DNA from 3 places in the Paenibacillus sp. AR247 genome. Region 3 is predicted to be linked to each of the others. Evidence: predicted binding sites of a transcription regulator. Region 3 holds the regulator's gene; each other region holds the start of a gene.
What was found. Region 3 encodes LexA, which represses DNA repair genes until DNA is damaged. Its sites were predicted from a motif close to CGAACATATGTTCG; they were not measured.

Region 1 (3,280 bases), on a different contig from region 3:
AGCGACCAAGCCGTTCGGCTTTATGCCGTTCTATCCGGGTCCTGGCATCGGCGGACACTGCATTCCGCTCGATCCGATGTACCTGTCGTGGAAGGCGAAAGGCTTCCGCTTCTACAGCAAGTTTATCGAGCTGGCACAGTCGACCAACGACAACATGCCGTATTACGTTATTGGCAAGACGTCGACGATTCTGAACGAATACGCAAAGTCCATCAAGAAATCGTCGATCCTTATTCTCGGCATGGCTTACAAGCCGGACATCAGCGACCTGCGCGAATCTCCGGGACTTGAAGTCTACGAGCTGTTCAAAGAGAACGGCGCGAACGTGGAATACTACGATCCGTACGCTGTCAGCTTCCGCGACAAGCACGGCGAGACCGTGCACAGCGTAGCCTACGATCCGGCGCAGTTTAAAAAATACGACTGCATGGTGCTGATCACCAACCACAGCGGACTCGACTACGGGGAAATCGCGGCGATGGGCGTGCCGATCATCGATACGCGCAATGCATTCAAAAACTACACCCTGCCTCATATTTATAAAATCGGACATTCGGTGCAGCACGTGGAAGAGCCGGATGTGGCGTTAATCGTATAATAAAGGAGGGGATGGTTTGGGAGAGCTGCTCAAAAAAGCGAAAATCCCGGTGATCCTAGTCATCTGCGGCTTGCTGCTCCTGCCTCTCCTGTTAAAATCGTCAACAATGGAAGATCAAAAAGCGACCTGGCTGTGGGATACCGAGCTGATCAAGGATCCCGGCAAAATTATAGCATTCTGCAGGGAGCAGAACGTAGGCACGATCTTCCTTCAGGTTCAGAAAAAGGTTAGCGATGAGGACTACCGCCGCTTTATTGCGGCAGCCTATGAGGAAGGCATTGCCGTGCACGCGCTGGACGGGCAGCCCGATTGGGCCTATGAACGCCAGCGCAGGGAGGCGGATCAATTTCTGCAGTGGGTGTTTGATTATAATGCAAAAGCAGCCCCAAGCGAGAAGTTTGCCGGCATCCAGCTGGATGTGGAGCCCTATCAGTTAAGACGCTGGGAGAGGGATCAGGACGGCGTAGTGCGCGAATGGAGCAGCAATGTGGAAAAATGGGTAGCCCAGGGCAAGGAGAAGGGCCTGTACATGAGTGCGGCCGTTCCCTTCTGGCTGGGCAACGTTAAGGATGCCAACGGCAGCGGGAACCTGAGCCGGTGGATGATCAGCCAGTTTGATGCCGTCGCCGTCATGTCGTACCGGGACAGTGGACGGAAGATTTACGATGTGGCCCGCGAGCAGTTGGATGAAGCGGACCAGCTCGGTAAATCGGTATGGATCGGCATGGAGCTGGGTGACACCGAAGAAGGTTCGCACATCACGTTTTTTGGCAAGGCCGTGCCTGTGATGGAGGAAGAGATGAAGTCTGTGAACAGTCTGGGCGACAGCCATCCTTCCTTTGCCGGACTGGCGGTACACCATTATGAAATTTGGCAGGACAAAATCGCTTCAGCGGCTTCGGACGAGAAGCCCGAGAAGTCCAATCAGTAAATGGAATCAGGCGTGCGAAGAGGGAAACCATTCGCACGCTTTTTTTCGTGGATGGAGAGCAGCCTCGGCACCGCACAAGGTTGAATGTACATCGCACACCGATATAAAAGGCCCCGCTTGACGGGGGCTTCACTTCAGGCATCCGGCAGCCGGATGCCGAGATAACGGCTGAGCACGAGGCCCGATTCTGCCTGCACGTACGTCCAGAGCATGGCGAATCGCCGCTGGTATCCGCGGCACAGGTACGACGCCTCAATGCCCTTGGCGGTCCGGGTTTCCTCGTAGACCCGAATCCCGCGGGCCTTCATCTCGCGGCGGATCGAAGTCAGGCTCGCCATAATCTGATCCTGGATGGACGACAGGGCCCGGATATACAGCTGTGCCATCTTCAGCGGGACAGTGCCGATCAGGCGAACGTCCTGCTCCAGCGCATCAAGCAAAACCACGTGCAGCAGGTAGGCTTTGACCAGACGGCCGTCTTCTTCCGAGGGGGCCGGAGGGGAGAGGGATGCTTTCATGAGGCATGGCACTTCCTTACTGACAGTATAGGAACATACGTTCTAATTATACTCATGTTAAGGCAAAAGTATTCGGGAAGGCAATAACGAATTTATGGAAGCGCGCAGCGTTTCGGTCCGGACGAGTGGATTTGGTATAATAAAGAGAAGCGTTTATCAAATGCACTCTTAGAATTTTTATCGCAGCCGGGAAAGCGTGGAGCCGTAATGATAGCCGGGGAACGGTTGTCAGCTCCACAGAGGCCAAAATTTTATATGTTGCGATGAGACCCTGGTTAGCTTCGCAGAAGCGGCATTGAACAAAAAAACTTGGAATCGCGGAACTTTAGGTTGGAGGAAGAATCATGTTTTTGAACAAAGGAGAAATATTATTCAGACAGGGGGACAGCGGGGAATTTTTATACCATATCAAGAGCGGCTTGTTCAAGGTAACACGGCTCCATAAAAACGGGAACAGCGTTCTGTTTAACGTGCTTTATCCGGGGGAAACGGTGCCTCACCATTCGCTCATCACCCCGAAGGATATCCACGGTACGGCAACGGCCCTGATGCGCAGCGAAGTCGAGAAAATTCCGGCAGAGGAGTGGTACCGCGAGCTCCGTGAGCACCCGGAGAAGGCGCTTGAAATCGCCCTTTTGCTGCAGGAAAAGGTGCGCTTTATGCAGCAGCGGATCGACCATCTAACCGTCGGGACTCCGGCCGAGAGGCTGGCGCTGCTGACCGATTGGCTGGACAGCTACGCCCACGGTATCCACTTTACCGAGCTGCTGACCCAGGAGGAGATCGGCCAGCTGATCGGTGTACGCAGGGAAACGATCAACCGGCTGCTTCGAGGGCATTAACATAACGCCATCCAGCCATCCGCCATACGCGAACGGTCCGGTAAACAAACAAAGGGGCAGCCCCATTCAGGTTCTCTGAACCTGGGGGCAGCCCCTTTGTGCATTTTAGTAAATCGTATTGGCCGGTTTGGAAATCACATTGGCTAAATCAACGATTCGCATTAGCTAACTCAGCGCATTGCATTGACCAATCCGTGCGTTGCATTGGCCTCAAATGACGCCGTAGTCCGATAGGCGGGTTATGCCGCCAGTTGATAAGCTAACCGAGCGTGGCCCGCCGCCGATAAGTTAGTCGAGCTGGCCTGCGGGGCCGAAAAATTCGTAATGGATCCGCTCTGCGGGGATTCCCAGCTCCTTAAGGGCGCTGTAGACGGTGCGCATGAACGGAACC
Region 2 (3,280 bases), on a different contig from region 3:
TGGCCTTTGCGACGGCTTACGAGCTTGGCGTGCCGCTGGTGTTCGCCCGCCGCAAGAAGACGCTGCTGGCCGATCCGGACGCTCTTTGCGAACGGGTTCCTTCGTTTACCAAAGGGATCGTGACGGATATTATGCTGTCGCGTCATTATATCAGCGAACAGGATAAAGTGCTCTTTATCGATGACATCATTGCAAACGGAGATGCTGCGCGGGGGCTTATCAAAATTATCGAACGCTCCGGCGCGGAATTGGTTGGCCTTGGTGTCGTCATAGAGAAGTGCTTTCAGGCAGGGGCCCGGACCATCCGGGAGCAGGGCATAAGTATTGAACCGCTCGTCCGTATCCAGTCGCTCGAAGGCGGCGTCATCACTTTTGCCGATTAAGCCCGGGATGAAAGCCCGTTTCGCCGCATTTTCCGCGGATAAATCGAAACAATTTCTTTCAACCGGCCGTCTTTTGGCTTATAATATGTATTAGATGATCATGAGGGGAGGCAGCACAATGGGGAAAGAACCGGTAACCGAACAGTATTTCATTGATAAATTGGCCAAAGCAAAGGATCACTTTGAAAGAGCGCTTGATTGCAAGCATACCGAATTCGATGACCTCTATCCCTATATTATAGAGCATCCTCAGTTTTTTTGGTATAAACGTTACGTGGCCTGGTCAGAACTGCTGACTATCGTGGGCATGTGTGATGAGCTAGACTTCTCCTGGAAGGAATTGTTTACCCCTCATCAAGTTGAATATCTGGAAAAACGAGTGATGTCGTCGACGGTGCTCGATTATTGGTACGAGAAGAACGACAGTAAAGAACACGCACAACGTTAATTGCTGAGCGTCACCGAGAGGTTCAGTTGATTAATATACACACCTTTATACCAACACATTCAGGATCAGCGGCCTATTGGCTGCTGGTCCTTTCTTATAATATCAGAAAAGTGTAAACGCCAGAGCATTGCTTCCTGATATTGCAAGAAAAATTACCTTTTAACGCGGTCTGTCTTCTTTGAAGGTACGTCGATAGAGGTTTTCTTAATAATGCCGGATGATTTTAACGAAAAATGCCATTGAACCCACTCAGTCTTGTGTATAATAAAGGTCGGTAAACACCGATTCCATTGTAAGATATGCGGGAAAAGCATATACTTATCCATGTTCATTACAAGAAGAGATTGCTTCAGAAGCAAAGGAGGATTGGAGATGATCAGCGATGAGGAATTGGATGCGTACCGCCAATCCGGAGAGCAGGTCCGGGTGGTTCGCGACGGCATCGAAAGCAATGATGTAACCGGGATTGTTGTGGCTTGGGACGGCAGCCAGGTGCTGATCCGCCGCCGCAACCGCAAAGTGGTCAAGCTGGACCGGAACTACTTGTTCCAGCCTGCGAGTGCTCCGCGTCAAAGCCCTCTGGAATAATAGCAGAGCCGTCTGGTTCGGTTCCCCTTGGTTCATATCGGGGGACTCCAGGCGGCTCTTATGGTTTGGAGCCCTCCTGAAAATAGGGAGCAGCGGGGTGGTCCATATGGTGAGTAAAAGAAGAGACGGGTAGGAGAGAACGGTCTTCTGGAGAGAAAGGATCCAGCCCGAGGTAAACTCTCATCCGAACGAGCATCTCGTTACGAAAAGCCGGCCAGAGGATATTCATTTCGTCGGTATAGCCTCTGCAGGAATATTCCGCCCTGACCCCGGTATCATCTTGTAAGATTCGGAGGATCCGGATCTTGCGTCTTTTCATTTCCCGCTTGACTTCAGCGAGCAGTGTGCCGGCCTGCCGGTCGCCGTTCACAATCAGTTCCGAATACAACTGAGGTGTCTTGAATACGCCGCTCTCCTCCATAATCCGAATGTCCCGTTCGAAAACTTTATGAATAAAAATCAGGAGCAGATAACTCTTAATCAGCGATGCCTCTTCCGACGTCATGCCGGGTGCTGCCATACATATCACCACCTGTACGAACTTATGTTCTTATTTTACCCGCAAATGCTTGGATTATTCAATAGATAGGAACTGGAAATTGTTCAGAATGAAAAGGAGATTAAACTTTTTTTGAAAAAGTGTTGACTATACCTGTCCAGCATGGTATGATCTATCTTGTCGCTGCGAAAGATTGAATCTTTCAAAGAGTGACCGACCGATTTGCGGTCGTGGCGGAATTGGCAGACGCGCACGGTTCAGGTCCGTGTGGGCTAACCCCCGTGGAGGTTCGAGTCCTCTCGACCGCATACATACATATAAGGCGTTCCCGTTTTGAACAACGGGGACGCCTTTTTGTGTTATTTGTTATTCCCGTAACTTTTCTGAGAGGGGCGAAACGGGGATTTTTGCTATACATAATTCCTCCAACTTCCTCAAACAATGAAACCACATCGTGGAGATACCGAGTAAAGGAGGAAGTTGCTTGAGTACATCATCTTTCAATAAGCTGCATCACGGCTGGCGGAATATTGCGGCAGCGGGACTGGCCCTTACGGTTGCGCTTTCTGGTCAAACCGCCTTCGCGGATGGGGAACGATCACTGGCGGCGGAGCGGGTCTTCAACGAGCAAGCGGAGCAGCCCGCGGCAGACAAGCGGCAAAGTGACATGAAGCCGGATAAAAAGGTTGCGATCATCATCGACGACTTCGGGAACGGGCAAGGGGGAACCGAAGAAATGCTGTCCCTGCCGATTAAGCTGACCGTGGCCATCATGCCGTTTCTTCCTACCAGTAAAGCCGACGCGGAGCTGGCCCATAAACAGGGGCATGACGTCATTGTCCATATGCCGATGGAGCCCAAGCAGGGCAATCCCAAGTGGCTAGGTCCCGGCGCCATTACCTCCAATATGAGCAATGAGGAGATTCGCCAACGGGTGGAGGAAGCCATCGACAACGTGCCGTATGCGGTCGGCATGAACAATCATATGGGATCGAAGATTACCGGAGACGAACGGATCATGTCCATCGTACTGGAGGTCTGCCGCGAACGCGGGTTGTTCTTCGTGGACAGCAAGACCAACTACCATTCCGTTGTCGGCAAGCTGGCCGTTCAGATGGGAATGCCTCCGGTGGCCAATAACATATTTCTGGACGACCGACACACCGTCAGCCATGTCAGCAAACAAATGAAAGCCGTTGAAACCTGGGCGAGCGAACATCAGAACTGTGTAACGATCGGTCATGTCGGCGTGCAGGGGAAAAAGACGGCGGAGGCCATTCGCCAAAGCATCACCGGTATGCAGAACTCCGTATCTTTTGTAGGAATCAGCGATCTCGTCCGGGATATCTGGGATTGGAAGCC
Region 3 (3,280 bases):
AGTTTTGCTATTTACTTCCTAATATATAACGGCCCAATACTGCTTACAGCATTTATTCCTGTTAGTTTCACATTCTATATAATAGAAAACAAACGAAGGAAACCTGGTGCGCTTACAATAGAAGCATTCTGTTATTGGTAATGAGCCATACAAAACTTGAGTCATTCTATACCATGATCGAATGTATGAGTCTAATCCAGCCGCTGGTGTTAATTCTTCTCTTCATCCACCCATTCAATCGAGTCCATCTGCTGTCTGAAATTTCTGCGGACATTCTGAAGGTATCTCTCACGAAGCTTGGCCCGTTCTTCGATCTCCTCTTCGGTTAAACCGGATTCCTTTTGCTTGCGCGCAAGCTCATTAATTCTCTCCACAACGCTGTCGATATCCATACAATTACTCCTCCAATATTCAAGTCATACCTAACTTTGCCATGATAAAAAGAGCTTGTCAAGGTTCACACCTTTCCAAGCTCTTGATCATTTATCTTCTATTAATATTGTGGGAGTGCCAATACTTCTCCGGCTTGAATTTCGCTGCTGGTTAAATCGTTATACTTCTTCACCGCCATAATATATGCGCGGATATCCATGTCTTCCGGCTTATGGGCAGAAGCGATTCCCCACAACGTATCGCCTTGCTGAACGATGACATTTTTCTCTAACCGAACATCATCCGAGGTTCCCGCGAATACGCGAACGACACCTGTACATCCCACCAAAATAATCAGGGCCGCCAGGATCAGTTTGATCAAGGCAGGGCCTGACACGAAGGACTGGACTTTCTTCAACCAAGGAGTTGCTATAGCTTCATTGATGGATGGGTTAACGGATGGGTTATTATAAATACTTTGGTATGTAGTGTGTTTCAGCATAAATATTACGCCTCCAAACGTTTGTTCTTGTTTTATGAGAACAATATAACACGAACATTTGTTTTGTTCAATACTTTTTTCGAACAATTGTTCCTATGTTTTTAGAGGCGGGTTTCCTTCATTCAGAAGCCGCAAAAATCCCGCCCCATCAAAGTAAAATCATTTAGAACTTATGTTTGTACGAACGGCAGTTCTATGTTATAATTTTACCAAACGTTACTAAATGGGGTTGATGGGGAATGTCAAAGATATCTAGCCGGCAACAAGCGATATTGGAATTTATCAGAAATGAAGTCCGCGCCAAGGGTTATCCTCCATCCGTCCGAGAGATCGGTGAGGCGGTAGGGTTGGCTTCCAGCTCGACCGTACACGGCCATTTGGACCGTCTGGAGAAGAAAGGCTTGATCCGCAGAGACCCTACGAAGCCTCGTGCCATTGAACTGTTGGGACAAGAAGAATCCGAGAGCAGCAATCTGTTCACGCATACGATCGCCAGAGTTCCCGTAGTAGGCAAGGTCACAGCGGGGGTGCCGATCACGGCAACGGAGAACATTGAAGATTACTTCCCTCTGCCGCAGCACTATGTCGGAGACGAGAAAGTATTTATGCTTTCCGTCGTTGGGGACAGTATGATCGAGGCGGGCATTCATAACGGTGACTACGTCATCGTGAGACAGCAGCAGACAGCCGATAACGGGGACATCGTCGTTGCCATGACGGATGAGGATGAAGCAACCGTGAAGACGTTTTACAAGGAGAAGGACCATATCCGGCTTCAACCGGAGAACCCGGCTTACGAACCTTTGCGTCTGAACCATGTCACCATTCTGGGCAAAGTCGTCGGGCTGTTCCGCGATATTCACTAGCAGATGATGCTGGACAAGCAGCAATAGAGCCCTTGCTCTTCCTTACTCAGGAAGGTCAAGGGCTCTTTTGGGCGTTGGGATCAAGGCAGGATGATTCAGGTGGGACACGCCTCACGGGAATCCGCCGTTTGTTCCAGACGGTACTCCGTCGGAGTTTTTCCCGTTTTTTTGCGAAACACCTGGGTAAAATGCTTGACGTCCACATATCCGACTTTGTCCGAAATGTCGGCCAGCTTCAAATGCGTTTGCAGCAGCAGCTTGCAGGCTTGTTCGATCCGCAGATTGGTGACGTATTCCTTGAAGCCGCTTCCCGTCTTCTGCTTAAACAGCTGGCTGAAGTAGACCGGATTCAGGAACACGACCGAAGCTACCTTTTCCAGGGACAGATCCGTATGATAGTGCGCTTTGATGTACTGCACCGCAACCTCGATCGCGCGGTTACCGCCCGGGTTGTTGTATTCGTACTCCAGCGATGCCGTCTAGATGCACCGGCGCGTCGCTCTCCATCTTAACCATCACCAGTTGGAATGCAGGGTAGCTCTCAATTATAGACGCGACGTCAAGGCGCCCGGTATCGAGTCCGCTCGCCCAGCGCTGAAATACAGCCTCGCGCAAATACTTCAGGTTAGACTTCAGCAGCTCCGCCTCGCGCACGATTTCGTTCTCCCGATCCATCTCCTGAGCAAGTCCGGATATCATGGAGAGCAGCAGCTCTTTCCCGATCGGCTTGAGCAAATAGTCCTTAGCCCCAAGCTTGACGGCTTCCTGGGCGTAGGAAAACTCGGAATAAGCCGAAATAATGACCCATTTGATATGCGGATAACTGCCTTGGCACAGCTGCATCAATTCAAGACCCGTCATTCCCGGCATGAGGATATCGGTCAGCACCAGGTCAATCCGATGTCTGCGCAGCTGCTGAACCGCTTCCTCTGGATTCGCCGCCAGGTGAACATAATGCTGCGGATATGCCCGGTGGATGGTGCGCTTAATTCCGTCACGGATCACATGCTCATCGTCCACGACTAAAATGTTCATCTTCCATTCCTCCTTGATGCCGGATTGGTAAACGGATGGTTACCGTCGTTCCTTCCCCTTCTTGACTGTCCAAGTATAAACCGTACGGACTGCCGAACATCATTCGGATCCGCTCATGCACATTGCTCAAACCGATGCCACGGCGAAGCACGGGGCCGTCTCTGTCCTCCGCTTTGGGCGATGTTCGGTTCCCGCCCTCCAGCAAGCTTCTGACCCGCATCAGCGTGTCTTCGTTCATTCCCTTCCCGTTATCCCGAACGACGACATGCAGATCGCCCATGACCTGCTCCGCCGTAACGAGCAGCATGCCCTGCCGATCCAGCGGCTCCAGTCCGTATTTTACAGCGTTTTCAATAATCGGCTGAATCGTCATTTTCGGCAGCGTGACGTCCATCCACTGCGGATCCACATCGATTTTCGGTACAAGCCTGTCCTCAAGCCGGTTCTCGATGATCGTCAAATAATGCCGGATCTGTTCCAATTCCTGACGCAGCGTCGTCCTGGA

Region 1: CPT76_RS23295 (YhjD family protein) is a predicted target of LexA. The motif match lies at 2,078-2,091, and genes of this name have one in related genera.
Region 2: CPT76_RS00330 (YhjD family protein) is a predicted target of LexA. The motif match lies at 1,957-1,970, and genes of this name have one in related genera.

What each region holds. Positions count from the first base shown of each region.
Region 1 covers NZ_PCZT01000012.1:396,452-399,731, forward strand. The annotation lists gene CPT76_RS23285 (nucleotide sugar dehydrogenase) at 1-598, shown strand, start outside; gene CPT76_RS23290 (hypothetical protein) at 615-1,529, shown strand; gene CPT76_RS23295 (YhjD family protein) at 1,664-2,047, opposite strand; gene CPT76_RS23300 (Crp/Fnr family transcriptional regulator) at 2,392-2,889, shown strand; gene hmpA (NO-inducible flavohemoprotein) at 3,178-3,280, opposite strand, start outside.
Region 2 covers NZ_PCZT01000002.1:7,745-11,024, reverse strand. The annotation lists gene CPT76_RS00345 (xanthine phosphoribosyltransferase) at 1-383, shown strand, start outside; gene CPT76_RS00340 (hypothetical protein) at 502-831, shown strand; gene CPT76_RS00335 (hypothetical protein) at 1,204-1,419, shown strand; gene CPT76_RS00330 (YhjD family protein) at 1,478-1,939, opposite strand; tRNA gene CPT76_RS00325 (tRNA-Leu) at 2,143-2,226, shown strand; gene CPT76_RS00320 (divergent polysaccharide deacetylase family protein) at 2,403-3,280, shown strand, end outside.
Region 3 covers NZ_PCZT01000006.1:201,958-205,237, reverse strand. The annotation lists gene CPT76_RS05885 (DUF896 domain-containing protein) at 210-392, opposite strand; gene CPT76_RS05880 (LysM peptidoglycan-binding domain-containing protein) at 494-874, opposite strand; gene lexA (transcriptional repressor LexA) at 1,114-1,740, shown strand; partial or broken gene CPT76_RS05870 (response regulator transcription factor) at 1,836-2,775, opposite strand; gene CPT76_RS05865 (sensor histidine kinase) at 2,750-3,280, opposite strand, start outside.